4 regions of the Duganella sp. Leaf61 genome follow, and region 1 is predicted to be linked to each of the others. Evidence: predicted binding sites of a transcription regulator. Region 1 holds the regulator's gene; each other region holds the start of a gene.
The links. The regulator sigma-54, encoded in region 1, starts transcription at its own class of promoters, with help from an activator protein. The targets are predictions, from matches to a motif close to TGGCANGNAANCTGCTTT.
Positions count from the first base shown of each region.

Region 1 (5,848 bases):
CCTGGAAGAACGCGAACGGCTGTCGGCCATCGAGCAGCTGGGCCACGTGGTCGATACGTCCGAGCTCAGCGCCAACAAGCTGCGCGCCTGGGTCAAAGACCTGGTCGAGCTCGAGCACGCGCCGCTGACCCTGTTCTTCGAATCGTTCGCCTTCAAGCTGGGCGTGCCGATGGATGCCGATTTCGTGTTCGACGTGCGGGCGCTGCCCAACCCGTATTACGACCTGTCGCTGCGCCCGCTGACCGGGCGCGACGCACCGGTGATCGAATTCCTCGACGCCCAGCCCAGCGCCGGCGACATGCTGGAAGACATCCGCGCCTTCGTGGAAAAATGGCTGCCGTCGTTCAAGACCGACAACCGCAGCTACCTGACCGTGGCCCTGGGCTGCACCGGCGGCCAGCACCGCTCGGTCTATATCGCCGAAAAACTGGCCGCCTACTTCCACGCCAGCGAGCGCGTGGTGATACGGCATCGCGAGCAGTAATTCATGTCAGCGGTCTTGATCAAGGCCGCCGACCCCGCGCACATTGCGGCGGCGCGCGAGGTCGTGCGGCGGGCCCGGGCGCATGCTGTCAGGCAGCGCCGTGAAAATGGCGCAGCGGATGCGCGTGGTCCGGCCACGCGGGTGCCAAAATCTGCCTGACCATGTCATCGGTCACATCGGCCAGCGCCGGTGGCGTCCAGCGCGGGGCGTGGTCCTTGTCGATCACCAGCGCGCGGATGCCTTCGATGACCTGGCCGTTTTCCAGTGTGCGGCGCACCGCCGCGCGTTCCATGCGCAGGCAGTCGGCCATGCTCATTGCCGCCCCCTGTTGCTGCAAGGCGTGCGCCACGCACATCATCAGCGGTGAGCGCGTGGCCATGAGCGCCAGCGTCGCCCTGGCAAACTCACTGTCGTCGTTTTGCAACGACGCGACGATGGCCGGCACCGATCCCGCACCAAAATGACGGTCGATGGCGGCACGGTCGCGCTCAAGTGAACCTGGCCCGGCAGCGGCCTTGAACGGGGCTGCAAAGGCCGCAATCGCCGCCGGCAGGCCAGCACCGCCACCTGCACTCAAAACCGCTCCCAGCGCCGTTAAATCGGCCGCCGGCACGTAATGGTCGGCCAGTCCCGCATACAGCGCATCGGCTGCACGGATGTTGGCGCCGGTAATGCCCAGGTACAGTCCCAGCCGGCCCGGCAAGCGGGACAGGAAATAGCTGGCACCGACGTCCGGGAACAGGCCGATATTGGTCTCCGGCATTGCCATCTTCGTGCGATCGGTGACGATGCGTGTGCGGCTGTGCGGACCGGCCTGCGCCACGCCCATGCCGCCGCCCATCACCACGCCGTCCATCACCGCAATATACGGTTTCGGGTAATGGTGGACCAGGTGGTTGAGCGCGTATTCCTCGGTGAAGAAATCCTCGACCAGCGCACTGCCCTGCTGCGGCGTAGCGCGGCCCAGGTCGTGGAAGAAGCGGATGTCGCCACCGGCGCAAAACGCCTTGTCGCTGCTGCTGCGCACGACCACCGCCTGCACGGCGTCGTCGTCGCGCCAGGCCAGCAAGGTGTGCGTGATGGCGCGTACCATGTCGAGCGACAGCGAGTTGAGCGCGCGCGGACGATCGAGCGTGATGACGCCGGTGCCGTCACTGACGGCAGTTAATACATGTTCGCTCATGGCTGTCCTGTGGATTTGTTCGACGACGCTAAATGTTCCAGCGGGTTGGGCAAGGTTAAATCGCCGCCCAGGCGGGCCTGGAATTTTGCAGCGGCTGCCGGCGGGTGCCCCATGTGGCGCGCGTAGATCACGGCAAACGGCAGGTCGTTCACTTCTTCCTGCTTGAAGCCGGTGGCCTGCTGCATGGCCGCCGGATCGCGCGCAGCGGCCAGCGTAAACGTCACCAGCCGGTCCAGCGTCGACGACTGCAGGTTGAGGATGGACGCCATCATGGTCAGCGGCGCGGCAGCGAATGCGTGGTAGTGCAGTGCCTTGGCGCCGCGCGCCATCTCGGCCGGCAGCGCGCCGTCGGGTGCCACCTGGGCCATGGCGTTGTCGAACACGCCGTGGCCCCATGTTAATAAGCGCTGGTCGTGGGTGACGGCGCCGACGGCAGTCACGGCCAGCCCTTCCCAATAATAATGGTTGTTGCGCTTGCCCTTGCGGGTGTCGGCGTGGACCAGTGTGGCGTCGGCCAGCGTGGACAGCCACGCCTCGATCGCTTTCTTTTGCGCGGGCGTGGCAGCTGCCTGCACGCGCGCATAGCTGAGCGCCAGTCCGCCCAGGGTCCACTTGCGCACGAAATACGCCTGCTCGCTCGACATCTTGCCCAGCATGGCCTGCTGGCCAGCCCAGCTGTCCAGCCAGTTCAAGGCGCAGGCGGCGTCTTGCGGCTTGCCGTTGGCCTGGTAGCGGCTGGCGTTGCGGGCGACACCAGACAAGAATTGTTCAACCGGCTCGGTGCTGGCGATGTTTTTGGCGCGCCGCGCCGGGTCGATCACGGAATGGTTGGCGTCGTTGTAGTAGCTGTTGGCGTCGATGTCGATGACGGCGGCCGGCGCCGGCTGGCAGGGGGCGGCGACGGCGGGAGCAGCGGAGGCGGAAAGGAGAACGGTATAAACCAGATAAACAATTTTCATGTAGCTCCAAAAACAAGAAAGGGCGCTCGTTCAGCGCCCTTAGTTGGTGTGTCGCGCCGTTGTTAAAGGGCGGCGGCAGCTGGTTCGAAGTTATCCGGGAGATGCTTGATCGCATCGTGGCCGTGCTGTTGGACTTTGCCTTTGTACTTCATGACCTGGCGGTCCAGCTTGTCGATCAGGGTGTCGATCGCAGCGTACAGGTCTTGCGACAGGCTTTCCACGTAGACCGTTTTACCGGACAGGCGCAGATTGATTTCAGCCTTTTGGCGCTTGGTTTTCTCTTTAAGGTTATCTACGGTCAGAATGACAGCAATATCAATCACTTGATCAAAGTGCCGTGTCACGCGTTCGAGCTTGCTTTGCACGTATTCACGAATGGCGGCGGTCACTTCGAGATGATGTCCACTGATGGTGAGATTCATACACACTCCTAAAGATAAATGTCGCTGACGGTTAGTGCTTTACCCATTGTTGCTGAGTAAGCAGGAACCAGTGCACTACAAAGACTTGCGGAGACTGACTGGAGGGATTTTGAGGGCTTCGCGATATTTGGCAACAGTGCGTCGCGCAATCACCATGCCCTGTTCTCCCAGCATGTCCGCAATCTTACTGTCGGATAAAGGATTTTTAGGGTCTTCAGCTCCTGTCAGTTGCACGATCAGTGCCCGTATCGCCGTCGAACTGGCTTCACCTCCCGCTTCGGTGGCGACGTGGCTACCAAAAAAATATTTCAGCTCAAACATGCCGTGCGGAGTCAGCATGTATTTCTGAGTTGTTACCCGAGAAATGGTGCTCTCGTGTAAACCCAGTGTATCAGCAATTTCGCGAAGCACAAGGGGGCGCATGGCAACCGCGCCGTGCGAGAAAAAGTTCTTTTGTCGTTCTACTATCGCTTGTGCCACCCGCAGGATGGTGTCGAACCGCTGGCGCATATTCTTGATCAGCCACTTCGCCTCCTGCAGCTGCGCGCCCATGGCGCCCTCACCTTTGCCCTGCTTGAGCAGGTTGGCATACATGGCGTTCACACGCAGGCGCGGCATGACGTCGTTGTTCAGGCTGACCTGCCAGCCGGTGCGCGATTTTTTCACGATCACGTCCGGCACCACGTAATCGGAGACGTCGGATGCGAACGCCGCACCGGGGTGCGGATTGCACTGGCGGATCACGGTCTGCGCTTCGCGCAGGTCTTCGTCGTCGCACAGCAGCGCTTTTTTCAGCTTGTTGAAATCGCGCTGGGCAAACCAGGTCAGGTGCTTTTCGACGATGGCCACGGCCATCCGTCGCGTCACCATTGGAATGCCGGGCAAGCGCTTGATTTGCAGCGCCAGGCACTCGGCCGCATTGCGCGCCCCCACGCCGGCAGGGTCGAAACTTTGCAGCAGCGACAACGCCGTTTGCAGCTCGTCGAGTTCGACTTCCAGTTCCTCGGGCAGGCGCGCATGGATCTCGTCGAGCGCTTCTTCGAGGTAGCCGTTTTCGTCCAGCGCATCGATGATCAGTTCGACCAGCGCGCGGTCGCGCAGCTCGAGCACGGTCACCCGCATCTGCTCCATCAGGTGCTCGCGCAGGGTGCAGTGGTGCGCTTCGATTTGCGGACGCGCGTCTTCGTCGTCGGGCGCCTTGCTGCGGCCGGCGTCGCTCCAGTCCATGTCCGCTTCGGCGGTGGTACTTTCGGTATCGGCAGCAGGACCGTCGTAGGCGTCGGCCTCGCCGGCGGGCGCCGCTTCCTGCGGACCCGATTCGGACGGTGCTTCGCCGGACGGCGCCTGCTGGCTGATGGCGCCGTCGGACAACAGCCGCAGAGAATGGTCGAGCGGATCGTCGAGCCGCTCGAGCAAGGGATTGTCGGTCAGGAGTTGTTCGAGTTCCTGGTGCAGCTCCAGCGTGGAGAGCTGCAGCAAGCGGATCGATTGCTGCAGTTGGGGCGTCAGCGCGAGATGCTGCGAGGTCCGCAGTTGCAACGACTGTTTCATGGATTACATTCGGAAGTGTTCACCCAGGTAGACGCGGCGCACCGACTCGTCGGCGATGATGTCGTCCGGACGGCCCGACGCCAGCACCGAGCCCTGGTTGATGATATATGCGCGGTCGCAGATGCCCAGCGTCTCGCGCACATTGTGATCGGTAATGAGGACGCCGATTTGTCGCTCCTTGAGAAAGCGCACGATGCGCTGGATCTCGATCACGGCAATCGGGTCGACCCCGGCGAATGGTTCGTCGAGCAGCACGAAGCGCGGGTTGGTGGCCAGCGCACGGGCGATCTCCACCCGGCGGCGTTCGCCGCCGGAGAGCGAGAGCGCGGGGTTGTCGCGCAGCTTCTCGATTTGCAAATCGGCCAGCAGGGTATTGAGCCGTTCAGTAATGTCAGCCTTGGATAAAGGCTTGCCGTCCACTTTTTGAATTTCGAGGACAGCGCGAATATTTTCTTCCACCGTCAGCTTGCGGAACACCGACGCTTCCTGCGGCAGGTACGACAGGCCGAGCGAGGCGCGGCGGTGGATCGGCAGTGACGAGACGTCGACGCCGCCGATATCGATGGTGCCGGCGTCGGACGGTACCAGGCCGACGATCATGTAAAACGACGTGGTCTTGCCGGCGCCGTTGGGGCCGAGCAAACCCACCACTTCGCCGCAATCGACTTGCAGCGAGACGTCGTGCACGACCTGGCGCTTGCCATAGCTTTTTTGCAGGCCGCGAACGATCAGGGTGCTACCGCAACTAGGCTCCATGTCATTTCCCCGCAGGCTGGGTGGCAGGCACCGGCTGCGCCGGCGCGATCGGCGGGCGCTTGGACGACGGCTGGATCACCATGGTGCCGCGGCCGGCGCCCGGTTTGCTCTCGCCGCTGCTGCTGTTCTTGACCGCGAACACTTCGCGGCGGCTGTCGTAAGAGATGAACTCGCCATCGACCTGGCTGGTGACCTTGCCCGACTCGAGCTGCTTGATGCGGCCCTTGGAAATCAGCTTGACCAGCTCGGTCTTGTCGTCGTATTCGATGCGGTCGGCCTGGCCTTCCACCCATTTGTCGGTGTCGCCGTCAAGCTTCTGGCGAAACGTTGCCTGCACGCCGGGCGTGCCGGTGAGCACCACGAACTGGTAGCCCTCGGGATCTTGCGTGACCACCGCCTTGGGCGAGGTCATGCGGATGGTGCCGCGCGTGAGGATGACGTTGCCGGTGAAGGTCTTGATCTGCTTGACGTCGTCGGAGTCGGCCTGGTCGAA
Region 1 covers NZ_LMLM01000031.1:189,077-194,924, reverse strand. Annotated here, with positions in the region: gene rapZ (RNase adapter RapZ) at 1-484, shown strand, start outside; gene ASF04_RS22670 (enoyl-CoA hydratase/isomerase family protein) at 573-1,667, opposite strand; gene ASF04_RS22665 (alginate lyase family protein) at 1,664-2,626, opposite strand; gene hpf (ribosome hibernation-promoting factor, HPF/YfiA family) at 2,689-3,048, opposite strand; gene ASF04_RS22655 (RNA polymerase factor sigma-54) at 3,124-4,599, opposite strand; gene lptB (LPS export ABC transporter ATP-binding protein) at 4,603-5,355, opposite strand; gene lptA (lipopolysaccharide transport periplasmic protein LptA) at 5,357-5,848, opposite strand, start outside.

Region 2 (5,848 bases), on a different contig from region 1:
TGTTGACTGCAGGTTAGTGCGGCTTACGTGATACTACTTATTGGCGCAAAGGTCGGCGATTTCCTCTTCCGTAAAACCGGCCTGGCGGCGCGCTTCGAGATTGAACGGGCCACGCGGCACCGGCGCCCAGTATTCCTCGCACAGCGCGGCGAACGTCGCGCGCGGCTCCAGCCCGCGCTGGTGGCACAGGTGGCGGTACCAGCGGTTGCCGATCTCGACGTGGCCGATTTCGTCGTCCAGGATAATGTCGAGAATGGCAGCGGCCTGCAAGTCGCCGGCCTGGGCGATCTTGGCGCGCATCGGCGGATTGGCGTCCAGCCCCCGCGCTTCCAGCACGCGTGGCACCAGGGCCATGCGCGCCAGCGCGTCGCCGGTGGTCTTGGCCACCATTTCCCACAGGCTGCCGTGGGCGGTGAAGTCGCCGTAGGCATAGCCGAGCGTCACCAGGTGCGCGGCCACCAGCGAAAAGTGCAGCGATTCCTCTTGCGCCACTTTCAGCCAATCGGTGTAGTAGGCAGCAGGCAGATCGGGGAACCGCCACAGCGCATCGAGCGCCAGGTTGATGGCGTTGAATTCGATGTGGGCCAGCGCGTGGATCAGCATGGCGCGCCCTTCCACCGTGTTCATCGAACGCTTGCCCAGTGCTGACGGCAGCACCAGTTCCGGCAAGTCCGGGCGACCTGGTATCGGCCGGTCGGCCGGCGCTTGAAGCTGCGCGGCGGGATCGGGCGCGCAGCTGCCGGCACGAACGGCTGCGGCCAGGGCGTTGACGGCGGCGACTTTCTCGAACGGGTCCGATTGCAGCAGGCAGTGCAAGGCGCGGGTGCGCAGTTCGGCGCTGTGAGCGTATGGGGGCAAGGACATGAAAATACGGGAGAGCAAAGGCACGAGTGTAGCATCTTGCTATGTGCCTCAGTTACTCATCCTGGTCCTACAGTCGTGCCGCGCGTGCACCTATAGCCGTCTCGGCGAGCTCACCGCATCATCGGTCCTGTGCTGCGCTACACACCCGGCGGAAAGCGCCGGAAGCCAGCGTGTATCCCCCAACCATCAGGAGACCACCATGAGCTACCTCGACCGCGACACCTACGGCATTTACAACACCGATTATGCAGACATCGACAACGGCCCCGGCCCGCGTCTGATGGGCGCCGACACCCTCATCGGCGAAGACGTGTACAACCTGCAGGAAGAAGACCTGGGCGACATCAAGGAAATCATGCTCGACATGCGCCAGGGTAATGTGGCCTACGCCGTGTTGTCGTTCGGCGGCTGGCTGGGCATGGGCGACAAGCTGTTTGCGGTGCCATGGGAAGCGCTGCAACTCGACACCGTCAACAAGCGCTTCCTGCTCAACGTGTCGAAAGACCACCTGAAGAACGCTCCCGGCTTCGACAAGGACAATTGGCCCGACATGGCCAGCTCCGAATTCTCCACCCAGATTCACGATTTCTATGGCACCCAGCAAGCCATGCCCGGCGGCCGTACCGCCAGCGGCAGCGTGATGAGCGCCGGCAACGGCAGCCTGCAGAGCGATCCCGGCTATTCGAGCAGCCGTGGTTCGGGACTTGGCAACCTGTAAGTCTTAAAATTACCACCGAAAAAGCACGCGCTGGTCGCGTGCTTTTTTTATGCACCATAATCGTGCGGGTCTTCTGGCATGTTTCTTGATATAACTGCACTCAACAGGGGGAAGTTATATTATGGGAAAATTTTTCAATGAAATGACCGCAGATGGCCTGGCACACAACGCCAGCGCCGAGGTGCGTGAGCATTACCGTGAGTTTTGTGGCTGGCTGCAACGCCAGTCGCCCGATACCATCGAACGCAAGCGGGCGGAGGCGGATCTGACCTTCCGCCGGGTGGGTATTACTTTTGCCGTCTACGGCGACGACGCCGGCACCGAACGGCTGATTCCGTTCGACACCATCCCCCGCATCATCACCGCTGCCGAATGGAAGCAGATGGAGGCCGGCCTGGTGCAGCGCGTTAAAGCGCTCAATATGTTTATCCATGATATTTATCATGACCAGAATATCGTCAAGGCCGGCCTGATCCCGGCAGAGCAGATCTACAAGAACGCCCAGTATCGACCGGAAATGCAAGGCATCAATGTCGCCTCCGACATCTACGCCCATATTGCCGGGGTCGATATCGTGCGCGCCGGCGAAGGCGAGTTTTACGTGTTGGAGGACAATTTACGGGTGCCGTCCGGCGTGTCGTACATGCTGGAAGACCGCAAGATGATGATGCGCTTGTTCCCGGAGTTGTTCGCGCGCAACAAAATTGCACCGGTCGATCATTATCCAGACATGCTGCTCGACAACTTGCGCTCGGTCGCGCCGATGGGCATTACCGACCCGGTGGTGGTGGTAATGACCCCCGGCATGTACAACTCGGCCTACTTCGAACACGCGTTCCTGGCCCAGCAGATGGGCGTGGAACTGGTCGAGGGCAAGGATTTGTTTGTCAGCGATAACACGGTCTTCATGCGCACCACGCGCGGCCCCAAGCGGGTCGATGTGATTTACCGCCGCCTGGACGACGATTTCCTCGATCCGCTGGCGTTCCGTCCCGATTCTTCGCTGGGCGTGCCCGGTTTGCTGTCAGTGTACCGCGCCGGCCGCGTTACCCTGGCCAATGCGATCGGTACCGGCGTGGCCGACGACAAGTCGATTTACCCGTTCGTGCCCGACATGATCAAGTTTTACCTGTCGGAAGAACCGATCCTCAACAACGTACCGACGTACCAGTGTCGCAAGAAAGAGGATCTGGCGTACACGCTGGCCAACCTGCCCGACCTGGTGGTCAAGGAAGTGCACGGCGCCGGCGGCTACGGCATGCTGGTAGGACCGGCCTCGACCAAGCAGCAGATCGAAGACTTCCGGGCCCGCCTGCTGGCCAACCCCAACGGCTATATCGCCCAGCCCACGCTGGCCCTGTCGGCCTGCCCGACGTATGTGGAGGACGGCATCGCGCCGCGCCATATCGACTTGCGGCCGTTCGTGTTGTCTGGCAAGACCATTTCGATGGTACCCGGCGGCCTGACGCGCGTGGCCTTGCAGGAAGGCTCGCTGGTGGTGAACTCGTCGCAAGGCGGCGGCACCAAGGATACCTGGATTTTGGAACGCTAAGGAGACACCCATGTTAAGCCGCACCGCCGACCACCTGTTCTGGATGGCGCGCTACACCGAGCGCGCCGAGAACACCGCCCGCATGTTGGACGTCAATGTGCAAACCTGCATGTTGCCGCAGTCCGATGAAGATAACGCCCAGGTCTGGCGCGCCCTGCTCGGTATTTCCGAACTGGAGCACCGCTTTGCCGAGCACTACGATGTACTCGGTGCACGCGAAGTCATCGACTTCATGGTGCGCGATCCCGCCAATCCGTCTTCGGTGGTTTCGTGCCTGACCGAAGCGCGCGAAAACGCCCGCGCCGTGCGTGGCACGCTGACCACCGAGGTCTGGGAAACCCAGAACCAGACCTGGCTTGACATGCAGAAAATGCTGAAGACCAATATGCTGGAAGACGACCCGAGCAAGTTTTTCGAATGGGTCAAGTACCGCTCGCACCTGTCGCGCGGCGTCACGCTGGGCACCATGTTGCGCGACGAGGCCGTGCATTTCATCCGCCTGGGCACCTTCCTGGAGCGGGCCGACAACACGGCGCGCATCCTCGACGTCAAGTTCCACAGCGGTACCGCCGCGCCGGCCGTGCGCGACGCCATGAACCAGCGCGATTTTTATTACTGGGGCGCGCTGCTGCGTTCGGTCTCGGGTTTCGAAATCTATCGCAAGGTGTACCGCGACGTGATCACCCCGGCGCGCATCGCCGAACTGCTGATGCTGCGTGCCGACATGCCGCGTTCGCTGCTGGCGTGCATGGACGAGGTGGTACACAACCTGGGCGAAGTGCGCAACGATGTGTCGGCCGATACCGAGCGCCTGGCCGGGCGCCTGCGCGCGGCGCTGCAGTTTTCCAAGATCGATGACATCCTCGAAGCTGGCCTGCACGACACCCTCACCCGCTTCCTGGCCGACATCAATCAGCTTGGCAATCGCGTCAGCCGCGATTTCCTGGTTCCCCTGGCGGCATGAACGAAAGGTAATCGATGCAATTGACCATACGGCACGAAACGCGCTATATCTATACGGCGCCGCTGGCCTATACCATCCAGCAACTGCACATGACGCCGCGCAAGGAGCCGCAGCAGCAGGTGCAGTCCTGGCACCTGAACGTGCCTGGTCATGTGCACGCTTACACCGACGCTTTTGGCAACCTGTCGCACATGATGACGATGGACACCCAGCACCGGGGGCTGGACATCGTCGCGTCGGGCATTGTCGAGACCACGGCCCCGCTCAAGGGCCGGGTGCCGAACGGCGATGCACTGTCGCCGCTGTTGTTTACCGCGCCTACCCGGCTGACCGAAGCCACGCCCGGCATTCTCGAGCTGGCCGCGTCGTGCCTGCCGGATGGCCGCGCGCAATCGCGTGACCTCATGAGTTTAGCCGAGCACATCTTTGGTGCAGTCAAGTATCAAAGCGGTGCAACGGCGGTCACGACCACTGCCAGCGACGCGCTGGCGCTGGGCCAGGGCGTGTGCCAGGATCACGCTCACCTGTTCCTGGCCTGCTGCCATGCGCATGGCATTCCGGCGCGCTATGTGTCCGGTTACATCGATCCGGAAGACAGCGACCACGCGGCCAGCCATGCCTGGGTGGACGCCTGGGTGGAGGACAAGGATTATCACGGCTGGATCAGCATCGACGTTACCCATGCGCGCCTGATGACCGATGCGTATTGCCGGCTGGCGATCGGGCGCGACTATGACGGCGCAGCGCCGATACGCGGCGTGCGGCGCGGCGGCGGCATTGAATCGATGGAAGTGACAGTCGATATTTCTACCCGCTAGTGTCCGTGAAAGGTTGCTCGGTGTAAAATTAAACTGTTTTCATTAATCAAGATCCAACATGACTTATTGTGTGGCCATGCGCCTCGATGCCGGCCTGGTGTTTTTATCGGATTCGCGGACCAACGCGGGTGTGGACCAGGTGGGTACTTTCCGCAAGATGAGCGTCTTCGACGTCCCCGGCGACCGCACCATGGTCATGATGACCGCTGGTAACCTGTCGATCTCGCAATCGATCCGGCAACTGGTGGCCGATTATGTCAGCGCCGATGGCCGCAGCATCTGGAATGTCACCAGCATGTTCGAAGCGGCGCGCCTCCTCGGCGATGTGGTGCGGCGGGTGCACGAGCGCGATGCGAAAGCGCTGGCCGAGTTCGGCATCGACTTCAATGTCAGCATCATCCTTGGCGGCCAGATCGGGGCCGAGCGCTGCCGCCTGTTCCAGATTTATTCTGCAGGCAACTTCATCGAATCGCACGATGAAAATACCTATTTCCAGATCGGCGAGGCCAAGTATGGCAAGCCGATCATCGACCGCGTGATCACGCCTGCCACCAGCCTCGACGATGCTGCCAAGTGCGCGCTGATTTCGATGGATTCCACCTTGCGCTCGAACGTGTCGGTCGGCTTGCCGCTCGATTTGCTCGTGTATGAGCAAGGCGCGCTGGCCATTACCCACTTCGTCACCATCGACCAGCGCAACCAGTACTTCCAGATGATCCGCAACACCTGGGGCGACCAGCTCAAGCAAGTGTTCGAGGGACTCGACAAGCCGGTATGGGACGCCGCGCCCGACACCCGCGACAATGTGCTGCATGCCAGCACCGCGACGGGCAAGCCGATGCGCGTGCCGGCGCCTGCCGGCGTAGCGGTCGCCACCGCACTCAGGGTGCCACTGCAAACACTGGCGCAGCAGTTCAGCGACGGCCAGCAGT
Region 2 covers NZ_LMLM01000029.1:297,799-303,646, reverse strand. Annotated here, with positions in the region: gene ASF04_RS19405 (ferritin-like domain-containing protein) at 34-864, opposite strand; gene ASF04_RS19400 (PRC-barrel domain-containing protein) at 1,064-1,582, shown strand; gene ASF04_RS19395 (circularly permuted type 2 ATP-grasp protein) at 1,704-3,134, shown strand; gene ASF04_RS19390 (alpha-E domain-containing protein) at 3,145-4,098, shown strand; gene ASF04_RS19385 (transglutaminase family protein) at 4,113-4,916, shown strand; gene ASF04_RS19380 (proteasome-type protease) at 4,975-5,848, shown strand, end outside.
Region 2: a site for sigma-54 is predicted at 1,657-1,674, ahead of ASF04_RS19395 (circularly permuted type 2 ATP-grasp protein). Genes of this name have one in related genera too.

Region 3 (5,848 bases), on a different contig from region 1:
ACACCACGCTGGAAGGTCCGAAGTTCTACAAGAAGGACGGCTACTACTACATCTTCGCGCCGGCCGGTGGCGTGGAACACGGCTGGCAGTCGGTATTCCGCTCGCGCACCATCGCCGGGCCGTACCAGGACCGCATCGTGATGGCGCAGGGGGCCTCCACCACCAACGGCCCGCACCAGGGCGCGTGGGTCGATGATCTGAAAGGACGCGACTGGTTCTATCACTTCCAGGACAAGCGCGCGTACGGCCGCATCGTCCACTTGCAGCCGATGCGCTGGCACGACGGTTGGCCGGTGATCGGCGAGGACAAGGATGGCAAGGGCACGGGCGAGCCGGTGCTGGTGCACGACAAGCCGGCCGGCAAGGACAGCGGCATCAAGGCGCCACCGGCGGGCGACGAATTCAACGCCGCCAAGCTGGGGCTGCAATGGCAATGGAACGCCAACGAGGCGCCGGGCTGGTATGAACTCACGGCCAAGCAGGGCAGTTTGCGGTTGCATGCGCAGGCGGCGCCGGTTGCCGGCAGCGTGCGCGACGTGCCTTCCGTGCTGACGCAAAAATTCCCGGCGCCGGCCTTCACGGTCGATACCCGGATTGAGGTTCATGGCGACCTGAGCCGCGCGGGCCTGGTGGTGCTGGGGATTCAATACGCGTGGATCGGCGTGCAGCAGGGCAAAAATGGCAGGGAGCTGGTGCTGGCAACCTGCGCGGAACCGGCTGCCGCCTGCAAGGAGCAGGTGCAGGTGTTACGGCCGGTGGACCAGGGAGGGAACAACCGTACGGATAAACAGGCGCTGTACCTGCGGGCGCAAGTGAGCGACGGTGCGGTGGTGCGCTTCTCGTACAGCCAGGATGGCAAGCAGTACACACTGGCGGGGCAGCCGTTCACGGCCAGCGTCGGACGCTGGGTGGGGGCGCAAGTGGGCCTGCTGGCGACGCGGGTGCCGGGAGCCAGCGGCGCCCCGGCATATCTCGATGCCGACTACTTCCGCGTCGGCAAATAATTTCAACAATACGCCGGCAGATTACCCGCCGGCAGCTTGCTTACAGCACCTCGCCCTTGGCGATCTCCACTTTAGGTTCAGGCGACACTGCAGCCGGCTGGACCGGTGCGGCTTTCGCCTCCAGCGCCGCCAGGCGAGTTTCCAGAGCTTCCAGCTTGGCGCGGGTTTTGGCCAGCACCTGGGTCTGAATATCGAACTCTTCGCGGGTAACCAGGTCGAGCTTGGAGAAGCCCTGGGTCATCATGGACTTGACGTTCTTTTCGATGTCCTTGGCGGGCGAATTTTCGACGGCCTTGGAGATCTTGTTCTGCAAGTCGTTAAAAAAAGTATTCATATCCATAATATTCCTTGATCTGGTGGCGGGACGGATGCACCATTGAAGTGCGTCCGTGTATCGATGTGGTGCAAATTCAAACAGCGCGGCCAACTTTCCTTCCAAATTATCACTTTTGTCAGAGGCGGCGCCCTGTCGCCCATGACAAAGCAGCCAAAGCTGCTATCTACCAGGCAACGTTAGCTGGCACGCATTCTGCTATAGAAGCCAGGGAATGCTTAACGCTTCGCTTCACAAGGATTTTACCCGCATCGCACCTAGTATCTGTATTCAGTTTCGATAACTACAAGGACAAAATGATGAAGAGCCAAAACAAAAGCCTGACCCGAACCCTGACAGCAGCAGCGTTGACTTTGGCATTCGCCACCATTAGCGCCTCGGCGCAGGCCCAGGAAGCGCAACCCGCTGCCGAAGCCGTACCAGACAACCAGATTTCCTATAACGTCGCCGTTGTCAGCGATTACCGTTACCGCGGCATTTCGCAAACCCGTCTGCAACCAGCCGTGCAGGGCGGTGTTGATTATGTCAACAACCCCACCGGTGTATATGTGGGGGCCTGGGCCACCAATATCAAGTGGATCAAGGACGGCGGCGGCGATGCCTCGTATGAATTCGACGTCTATGCCGGCAAACGCGGCCAGATCAATGACACCTTCGCCTACGACGTCGGCGCGCTGTACTACGCCTATCCTTCGAACAAGCTCGCCACCAGCGCCAATACCTTCGAATTGTACGCCCAGGTGAGTGCTGGCCCGTTCTCGATCAAGTATTCGCACTCGACCAGCAACCTGTTCGGCACGCCTGACAGCAAGAACAGCGGCTACCTCGACGGCCAGTTCAACTATGACGTCTATGACGGCTATGTGCTCAACCTCCATGCCGGCCACCAGAACGTCAAGAACAATGGCCCGGTCAGCTATAGCGACTACAAGGTCGGCGTGACCAAGGACTTCGGCGTGTTCTCGGTGTCGGTTGCCGGCGTCAAGACCAATACCGATGCATACGTCGGCCGCAACGGCAAAAACCTCGGTAAATCGGGCGCAGTTGTGACTATTTCCAAAACTTTCTAAGCGAGGCTCTCATGAAAATGATTACCGCCATTATCAAGCCGTTCAAGCTTGATGAAGTCCGCGAAGCCCTGTCGGCCATCAACGTGCAGGGCATTACGGTGACCGAGGTGAAGGGTTTCGGTCGTCAAAAAGGACATACCGAGCTGTATCGCGGCGCCGAGTACGTCGTGGACTTCCTGCCGAAGACCAAGATCGAAGCGGCGGTTGACGACAGCATCGTCGAGCAGGCAATCGAAGCGATCGAAGGCGCAGCCCGCACCGGCAAAATCGGTGATGGCAAGATCTTTGTGTACAACCTGGAACAGGTGATCCGTATTCGTACCGGCGAAACCGGCAACGAAGCTCTTTAAGGGGATTTAGATGAAGAAAACTATAACAACGTTGCTAGCTGGGGTATCTCTGCTGTTCGCTCTTGCCGCACCGATCCATGCGCAAGATGCCAAGCCGGCTGATGCGCCGGTGGCCGCCGCCACCGCCGCTGCACCGGAAGCTGCCGCTGCACCCGCCGCTGCGCCTGTGGCGGCCACCGCCGCCGTGGCTGAAACCGCGCCTGCCGCCGCGCCCACGCCGCAAAAGGGCGACAACGCCTGGATGATGGTTGCCACGCTGCTGGTAGTCATGATGACGATTCCCGGCCTGGCCCTGTTCTACGGCGGCCTGGTCCGTTCCAAGAATATGCTGTCGATCCTGATGCAGATCTTCATGATCTTCGCCGTGATCGTCGTGTTGTGGTGTATCTACGGTTACTCGCTGGCGTTTACCGAAGGCAATGCATTCTTCGGCAACCTGCATGACCGCACCTTCCTCAACAATATCTACGATCCGGTCAAGGGCACCTTCGCCTATGCCGCCACCTTCAGCAAGGGTGTGGTAATTCCGGAGTTCATGTTCGTTGCCTTCCAGGCCACGTTCGCAGCGATTACCTGCGCGCTGATCGTCGGTGCATTTGCCGAACGCGCCAAGTTCACCGCCGTCCTGCTGGTCGTGGTGATCTGGTTCACCTTCTCGTACCTGCCAATCGCCCACATGGTCTGGTTCTGGACCGGTCCTGACGCGATCAAGGATGCCGCTACCCTGGCGACCGAAACCGCCAAAGCCGGTTACCTGTTCCAGCACGGCGCGCTCGACACCGCTGGTGGTACCGTGGTGCACATCAACGCCGCTGTTGCCGGCCTGGTCGGTGCTTACGTGATTGGCAAACGCGTCGGCTACGGCCGCGAATCGATGGCGCCGCACTCGGTGACCATGACCATGATCGGCGCTTCGCTGCTGTGGGTCGGCTGGTTCGGTTTCAACGCCGGTTCGCCGCTGGAAGCTGGCGACATCTCGGCCCTGGCCTTCATCAACACCCTGCTGGCCACCGCAGCTGCCACCGTGTCGTGGGTCTTCGCTGAATGGATCTTCAAAGGCAAACCATCGATGTTGGGTGGCGCTTCGGGTGCGGTAGCGGGCCTGGTCGCGATTACCCCGGCTTGCGGCTTTGTCGGTCCGATGGGCGCGCTGATCATGGGTCTGCTCGCTGGCGTGATCTGCCTGTGGGGCGTGAATGGCCTGAAACGCCTGCTCGGCGCCGACGACTCGCTGGACGTGTTCGGCGTGCACGGCGTGGGCGGCATCCTGGGCGCCATCCTGACCGGCGTGTTCGCTGCGCCATCGCTGGGTGGCCAGGGCATCTTCGACTACGTGGCCAACAAGCCATCGGCCGACTACTCGATCAGCGGTCAAGTGCTGATCCAGGCAACCGGCGTGGGCGTCACCATCGTCTGGTCGGCAGTGGTTGCCTTCATCGCCTTCAAGCTGGTGGACATGGTGATCGGTCTGCGCGTACCGGAAGAAGAGGAACGCGAAGGCCTGGACATCACCACCCACGGCGAGTCCGCCTACCACATGTAATCCGACATGTAATTGCTGTTAATCTTGTCAGGAAAGCCTCCGCACTTGCGTGCGGGGGCTTTTTTTTATTTCCGCCTTTAAAATAGGGTTATCGCCCCGATGTAGGTTGTCCACAAGGTAATATTCGGTGTTTCAGCGTGCCTGGAGGGTCGGCCTCCCGCATCATTTAAGGAAGTAAACATGGTTCCCCATCTCGCCACGGCCCTGACCGGCCCGCTCCACGACCTCGAAGAAAAGATCCTGGCCGCCACTCCCGCCATCGAGCGCTGGTTCCGCCTCGAGTGGCAAGAGCACACGCCGCCATTCTATTGCTCGGTCGATATGCGCAACGCCGGCTACAAGCTGGCGCCGGTGGACACCAACCTGTTTCCCGGCGGTTTCAACCACCTGGCTACCGAGATGCTGCCCTTGTCGGTGCAGGCCGCCATGGCCGCGATCGACAAGTACTGCCCCGACGCGCGCAACCTGCTGCTGATCCCGGAAATCACCCAGCGCCACCCCACGTACTGGCAAAACGTCGCCCGCCTGATGCAGATTTTCCGCCAGACCGGCTTGCACGTGCGGCTCGGTTCCTTGTCGCCGGAAGTGACCCAGCCCACGCCGATCGCTCTGCCGGACGGCAATATGCTGGTGGTGGAACCGCTGGTCCGCTCGGCCAATGGCCGTCGCGTGGGGCTGAAAGACTTCGATCCTTGCACGGTGCTGCTCAATAACGACTTGTCGGCCGGCATTCCCGACATCCTGCAGAATATTCACGAACAAAGCCTGCTGCCGCCGCTGCACGCGGGCTGGGCGCTGCGCCGCAAGAGCAACCACCTGAACGCCTACGACGAAGTGGCGAAGAAGTTCGGCAAGCTGATCGGTGTCGATCCGTGGATGTTCAACCCGCTGCACGCCAAGTGCGATGCGGTGAACTTCCGCACCGGCGAGGGCTACGAGTGCCTGGCCGCCAATGTCGATACGCTGCTCTCGAAGATCAAGAAGAAATACAAAGAGTACGGCATGAAGGAACAGAAGCCGTTCGTGATCATCAAGCCCGACGCCGGCACCTATGGCACCAGCATCCTGACCATCAAGGATTCCAGTGAAATCAAGGACTTGACGCAGGCCCAGCGCGACAAGATGATCGTTATCAAGGACGGCAAGGAAGTCACCGACTTCATCATCCAGGAAGGCGTGCCCACTTTCGAGAGCATCAAGGACGATGTTGCCGAGCCGGTCGTGTACATGATCGACCGCTACGTGGTCGGTGGTTTTTACCGGGTCCACGCCGAGAAGGGCATCGACCAGAACCTCAATGCGCCGGGCTCGCAGTACGTGCCGCTGGCGTTCGCGCAGCAGCACGCGGTGCCCGATTTGAAGGCCAAGCCGGGCACCGCAGCGCCCAACCGGTTCTACGTGTATGGCGTGGTGGCGCGGCTGGCGCTGCTGGCGGCGTCGCTGGAGATGGAGCGCACCGACCCCAATCCGGAAGTGTATTGAGAATCTCGGCTAAAATCAGATCTTCACCAAACCGGAAGCATCCATGAAAATCGCTTTTCTCGCAG
Region 3 covers NZ_LMLM01000012.1:840,433-846,280, reverse strand. Annotated here, with positions in the region: gene ASF04_RS12660 (glycoside hydrolase 43 family protein) at 1-1,004, shown strand, start outside; gene ASF04_RS12655 (accessory factor UbiK family protein) at 1,045-1,344, opposite strand; gene ASF04_RS12650 (TorF family putative porin) at 1,638-2,408, shown strand; gene ASF04_RS12645 (P-II family nitrogen regulator) at 2,420-2,758, shown strand; gene ASF04_RS12640 (ammonium transporter) at 2,769-4,301, shown strand; gene gshA (glutamate--cysteine ligase) at 4,482-5,783, shown strand; gene gshB (glutathione synthase) at 5,827-5,848, shown strand, end outside.
Region 3: a site for sigma-54 is predicted at 1,523-1,540, ahead of ASF04_RS12650 (TorF family putative porin). Genes of this name have one in related genera too.

Region 4 (5,848 bases), on a different contig from region 1:
GTGACGAACGCGCCGATTACAGCGAAGCGCTCAAGCGCCATTACGAGAATGGCCCGGTCGCCGACTGGGAAGAGCGTTTCGTCAGCAGCTATGCCAGCTCGCACCCGTGGGAAGACTGGGCCGAAACCTGGGCCCACTACCTGCACATGATCGATACGCTGGAAACGGCGCACTCGTGCGGCCTGTCGCTCAAGCCCGCCAAGGCCGACGAGCCGTCGCTCGATGGCGTCACCTTGCCGACCAGGCTGGACACCTTTGACGACACCATCTCCGACTGGTTCGCGCTGACTTACGTGCTCAACAGTCTGAATCGCAGCATCGGCATGCCGGACTCGTATCCGTTCAAGCTCAGCACGCCGGTGCTGGAGAAGCTGACCTTCGTCCACAAGGTGGTTGCTTCCTACAAAACCACCGGCATCAAGCAGGCGCGTCCAGCAGCTCCACCGACACCTGCATCAGCACCGGTGGCGACGCTGGCCCAAACTGGTTGAAGATCGCCACGTCGGCGGCATCGTGTCCGTAAGCGAGCGTGACACGGCCGCCGCGCGCAGTGTCCTGGGTGGGGTCGAAGGTGTACCAGCGGCCGCCCACCCAGGCCTCGAACCAGGCATGCTGGTCCATCGGCACCAGCTCGTGCAAATACCCGACCACCATGCGCGCCGGAATGCACAGGCTGCGGCACAGGGCAATGCCCAGGTGCGCCAGGTCGCGGCATACGCCCTCGCGCCGCAGGTTGACCTCGGTGGCGGTCATCTGGCCATACAGCGTATTGGGATCGAAACGCACCTCGCGCCGGATCCAGTCGCTGATCGCGGCTACCTGGTCGTAACCGGGCGCCACATCGGCTACGATTTCGTTCGCCATGGTGGTGAACTGCTCGGATTCGCAATAGCGGCTCGATAGCAGGAAGGTCAGCACGGCGTCGGGCAGGTGCTGCACCGCGTCGAACGGCGCCCCGGGCGCCACGTCGATCTCGTCGGCGGTCATCACGTCGGCCGATGTCTCGATCGAAAATTCGCCGGCCGGCGCCACCACGCGCTGGCACAGGTTGCCATACATATCGGTAAACTCCACCACCGGCACACTTGGCGTGAGCGTATAGGACTCGCGCGCCACCCATTGCTGGGCGCCGCTGCGCGCGCGCAACATCAGGATAAACGGCGTGGGGCCGTCCAGGGTGAACGCAAGTTTGCAGGCAGTACGCAGCCACATGGGGAGTATCGCTTTCAATATCGAAGTGGTCTGCACCATAATGGCGCACGTTGCCCGATGCGCCGAGGTGAACACGGTGCACGCATCTTAGCATCGACACTATTATCAAGAAACGTGCCTGCGGTGCGCGGCGTGTTACGCTGAGATATCAGGTATGAATCATGCTTAATTAAGCACATCGCGATGAAACAGGTCGCGCCCACATCGAAAAGGCATTCCGCATGGCTATCCGTATCGCGCTGCACCACAAGACCAGTTACCGTTATGACCGCCTGGTCAACCTGTCGCCGCACGAAGTACGCTTGCGCCCGGCTCCGCACGCGCGCACTCCGATCCTGTCGTACTCGCTGACGGTGCAACCCGACGATCACTTCATCAACTGGCAGCAAGACCCGTACGGCAATTACATCGGCCGTTTTGTGTTCCAGGAAAAAACCGACGTGCTCGACTTCACGGTGGACCTGGTGGCCGACATGACGGTCATCAACCCGTTCGATTTCTTTGTGGAAAAATACGCCGAGAAATTCCCGTTTGCCTACCCGGAGCAACTGACTGCCGAACTGAGCCCCTACCTGCGCACCGAAGCGGCAGGCCCACTGCTGAAAGAATGGGTGGCGTCGGCCCGCGCCGCGCTGCTGGCAGAACCGATCCTCACCAACGACTTCCTGGTGGCGATTAACCAGCGCCTGCAGCTCGATATCGCTTACCTGCTGCGCATGGAACCGGGCGTGCAAACGCCGGAAGACACGCTGGAAAAACGGTCGGGCTCGTGCCGCGACACCGGCTGGCTGCTGGTGCAGATCCTGCGCGAACTGGGGCTGGCGGCGCGTTTCGTGTCCGGCTACCTGATCCAGCTGCGCGCCGACCAGGAAGCGCTGGACGGCCCCAGTGGCGCCGCCGAAGATTTTACCGACCTGCACGCGTGGACCGAGGTGTACATCCCCGGCGCCGGCTGGATCGGCCTCGACCCCACCTCCGGCATGCTGGCCAGCGAAGGCCATATTCCGCTGGCCTGCACGGCGATGCCGTCGTCGGCCGCGCCGGTCAGTGGCTATACCGACCGGGCCGAGGTGACGTTCTTCCACGAGATGACGGTCACCCGCATCCACGAAGACCCGCGCGTGACCAAACCGTATTCGGAAGCCGATTGGCACAAGATCGACCAGCTGGGTCAGCAGGTCGATGCCGACCTCAAGCGCCAGGACGTGCGCCTGACGCAAGGCGGCGAGCCGACCTTCGTCTCGATCGACGACATGGACGGCGCCGAATGGAACACGCTGGCGCACGGCGACAAGAAGCGCGAGCTGGCCGGCAACCTGATGCACCGCCTGAAAAACCACTTCGCGCCCGGCGGCATGCTGCACTACGGCCAGGGCAAATGGTACCCGGGCGAGCCGCTGCCGCGCTGGGCCCTCAATATCTTCTGGCGCGTCGATGGCCAGCCGATGTGGTTCGACGCGTCGCTGTTCTCCGACGATCACGTCAACGACGGCTATGGCAGCGACGAAGCGGCCAGCTTCATCGCCGAACTGACGAAAACCCTGCGCCTGCCCGCCAACAGCCCGATCGCTGCCTACGAGGACGTGCTGCTGCAAACCCAGCGCGAGCAGGCCCTGCCGCGCAATATCGATCCGTTGCAGGCTGATCTGACATCACCGGAAGAGCGGCGCCGCCTGGCGCGCCTGCTCGAGCGCGGCCTGGGCCAGGTGGCCGGCTACGTGCTGCCGTTAAAAGCGGCCGACTACGACCCGTCGGTCATGCTGGGCACCAACTGGCGCACGTCGGCCTGGCCGCTGCGCCGCGAGCACCTGTACCTGCTCGAGGGCGATTCGCCAATGGGCCTGCGCCTGCCGCTATCCACGCTGCCATGGGTGCTGCCGGAAGAGCGCGAGGCCGACCTCGAGTTCGATGTCGATCCGTTTTCCCCGCGCGGCGCGCTGCCGGTCACCAAAAAAGAGAAGCGCCCGGTACTGGGCCTGGCCGCCGGCAAGTCGGCCGAGCAGGCCAAGGCGCGCACGCCGCAAGACCCCGCCGCCCGCGACGTGATCCACACCGCGCTGTGCGTGGAAGTGCGCGGCGGCCGCCTGCACGTCTTCATGCCGCCGCTCAAACGCATCGAGGACTACCTGGCGCTGGTGTCCGCCGTGGAAAACACCGCGTCGAGGCTGAAGCTCAAGCTGCGCCTCGAAGGCTATGCGCCGCCGCGCGACCCGCGCATCAAGCTGCTCAGCGTGACGCCCGATCCCGGCGTGATCGAGGTGAACATCCATCCGGCGGCCAGCTGGAATGAGCTGGTCTATAACATGTCCACCCTGTACCAGGAAGCGCGCCTGACGCGCCTGGGCACCGAAAAATTCATGCTCGACGGCCGCCATACCGGCACCGGCGGCGGCAACCACGCCACGCTGGGCGGCGCCACGGCCGAAGACAGCCCGATGCTGCGCCGGCCCGACCTGCTCAAAAGCCTGATCACGTACTGGCAGGTGCACCCGGCGTTGTCGTACCTGTTCTCGGGCACCTTCATCGGGCCGACCAGCCAGGCGCCGCGCGTCGATGAAGCGCGCGACGACAACCTGTACGAACTGGCGATCGCCTTCCAGCAGATGGACCAGGTACTGCCGACCATGCACGACGGCGACAAGCCGTGGATGGTCGATCGCCTGCTGCGCAATATGCTGGTCGATTTGACCGGTAATACGCACCGCTCCGAATTCTCGATCGACAAGCTGTATTCGCCGGACGGCCCTACCGGGCGCCTGGGCCTGGTGGAATTCCGCGCCTTCGAAATGCCGCCGCACGAGCGTATGAGCTTGTTGCAAATGTTGCTGCTGCGTGCGCTGGTGGCGCGCTTCTGGCGCCAGCCGTTCCAGGCCAAGCTGGTGCACTGGGGCACGGCGCTGCACGACCGCTGGATGCTGCCGCACTTCGTGGCCCAGGATATCCGCGATGTGGCGCGCGACCTGCGTGCTTCGGGCTACGAGTTCGAGGAGCACTGGTTCGAACCGTTCATCGAATTCCGCTTCCCGCGCTTCGGCACCGTGGTCTATGAGGGCGTGGAAATGGAACTGCGCCAGGCCATCGAGCCGTGGAATGTGCTGGGCGAGGAAGTCACCGGCGGCGGCACCGCGCGGTATGTCGATTCGTCGGTGGAACGCATGCAGCTGCTGGTGCGCGGCCTCACCGACGGCCGCCACATCGTCGCCTGCAACGGCCGCATGCTGCCATTGCATCCGACCGGCGTGCCCGGCGAGTACGTGGCCGGCGTGCGCTTCCGCGCGTGGAGCCCGTGGTCGGCGCTGCACCCGAGCATCCGGGTGCAGGCGCCACTGACATTCGACCTGGTCGATACCTGGAGCGGGCGCGCCATCGGCGGGTGCACCTACCACGTGGTGCACCCGGGCGGGCGCAGCGAAGTCGGCTCGCCGGTCAATGCCAACGCCGCCGAAGCACGCCGGTTTGCGCGCTTCTGGCCGCACGGTCACACCCCGGGCCCGATGACTGTGATGAAAGAGGCACACAATCCGAGCTTCCCGATGACCCTGGACTTGCGCTGGCAGCCGTATTGACCTATTGTTTCGGTCCAGCAATCGCTTAACCTGCTTTCCATGTAGTCTGCGCGCCCATGCCCTCTCCCCTTCTTGCCCATTACCTGGCCGCGCCCGACAGCTTCGACGAAATGCTGGACGCGGCCAGGGTGCCGCGCGCGCACTGGCGCGCGATGCTCGACAACCTGGGACTTGAAGCGCCGGGCATGATGCGCCAGCGCAACGAGATGGTGCAGCGCCAGGTACGGGAAAATGGCGTGACCTACAACGTTCCGGCGGACCGCGACGGGCGCCAGCGGCCGTGGGATCTGAATGCCCTGCCGCTGATCCTGCCACCCGACGAATGGAGCGTGATCGAAGCGGCCGTGATCCAGCGCGCCACCCTGCTCAACCAGATCCTCGGCGACGTCTATGGCGAGCAGCGGATGCTGCGCGAAGGGCTGCTGCCGCCGGCGCTGATCCACGGCCACGCGGGCTTTCTGCGCCCATGCCACGATATCGGCCACCTCGAGGACGTCGCCCTGCACTTCTATGCAGTGGACCTGGCGCGCGCGCCCGATGGCCGCTGGTGGGTGGTTGCGGACCGCACCCAGGCGCCGTCGGGCGCCGGCTACGCGCTGGAAAACCGCGCCATCATCTCGCCCACTTTCCCAGACCTGCTGCGCGAACTGAAAGTGCAGCCGCTGTCGCAATTCTTCCGCACCATGCACGACAGCCTGGTGCACTGGGGCCGGCTGTGCGCGGCCAGCGGCGACACGCCGGCGCCGCTGCGCGATGGCGACGTGCCGCTGATCGTGCTGCTCACTGCCGGTCCGCGCACCGCCAGCTATTATGAACAGGCCTACTTGGCGCGCCACCTGGGCCTGGCGCTGGTGGAAGGCGGCGACCTTACCGTGCGCGACGGCGTGGTCTATCTGAAAACCCTGGCCGGCCTGCAGCGCGTGCACGTGATCCTGCGCCGGGTGGACGACGAAGCGTGCGACCCGCTGGAACTGGACAGCTCGATGCTGGGCGTGGCGGGCCTCACGCAAGCGGCAAGGCGCGGCAACGTGGTGGTGGCCAACAGCCTTGGTTCCAGCCTGCTGGAATCG
Region 4 covers NZ_LMLM01000028.1:441,004-446,851, reverse strand. Annotated here, with positions in the region: gene ASF04_RS17150 (putative zinc-binding metallopeptidase) at 1-491, shown strand, start outside; gene ASF04_RS17145 (transglutaminase family protein) at 418-1,212, opposite strand; gene ASF04_RS17140 (DUF2126 domain-containing protein) at 1,434-4,778, shown strand; gene ASF04_RS17135 (circularly permuted type 2 ATP-grasp protein) at 4,835-5,848, shown strand, end outside.
Region 4: a site for sigma-54 is predicted at 1,363-1,380, ahead of ASF04_RS17140 (DUF2126 domain-containing protein). Genes of this name have one in related genera too.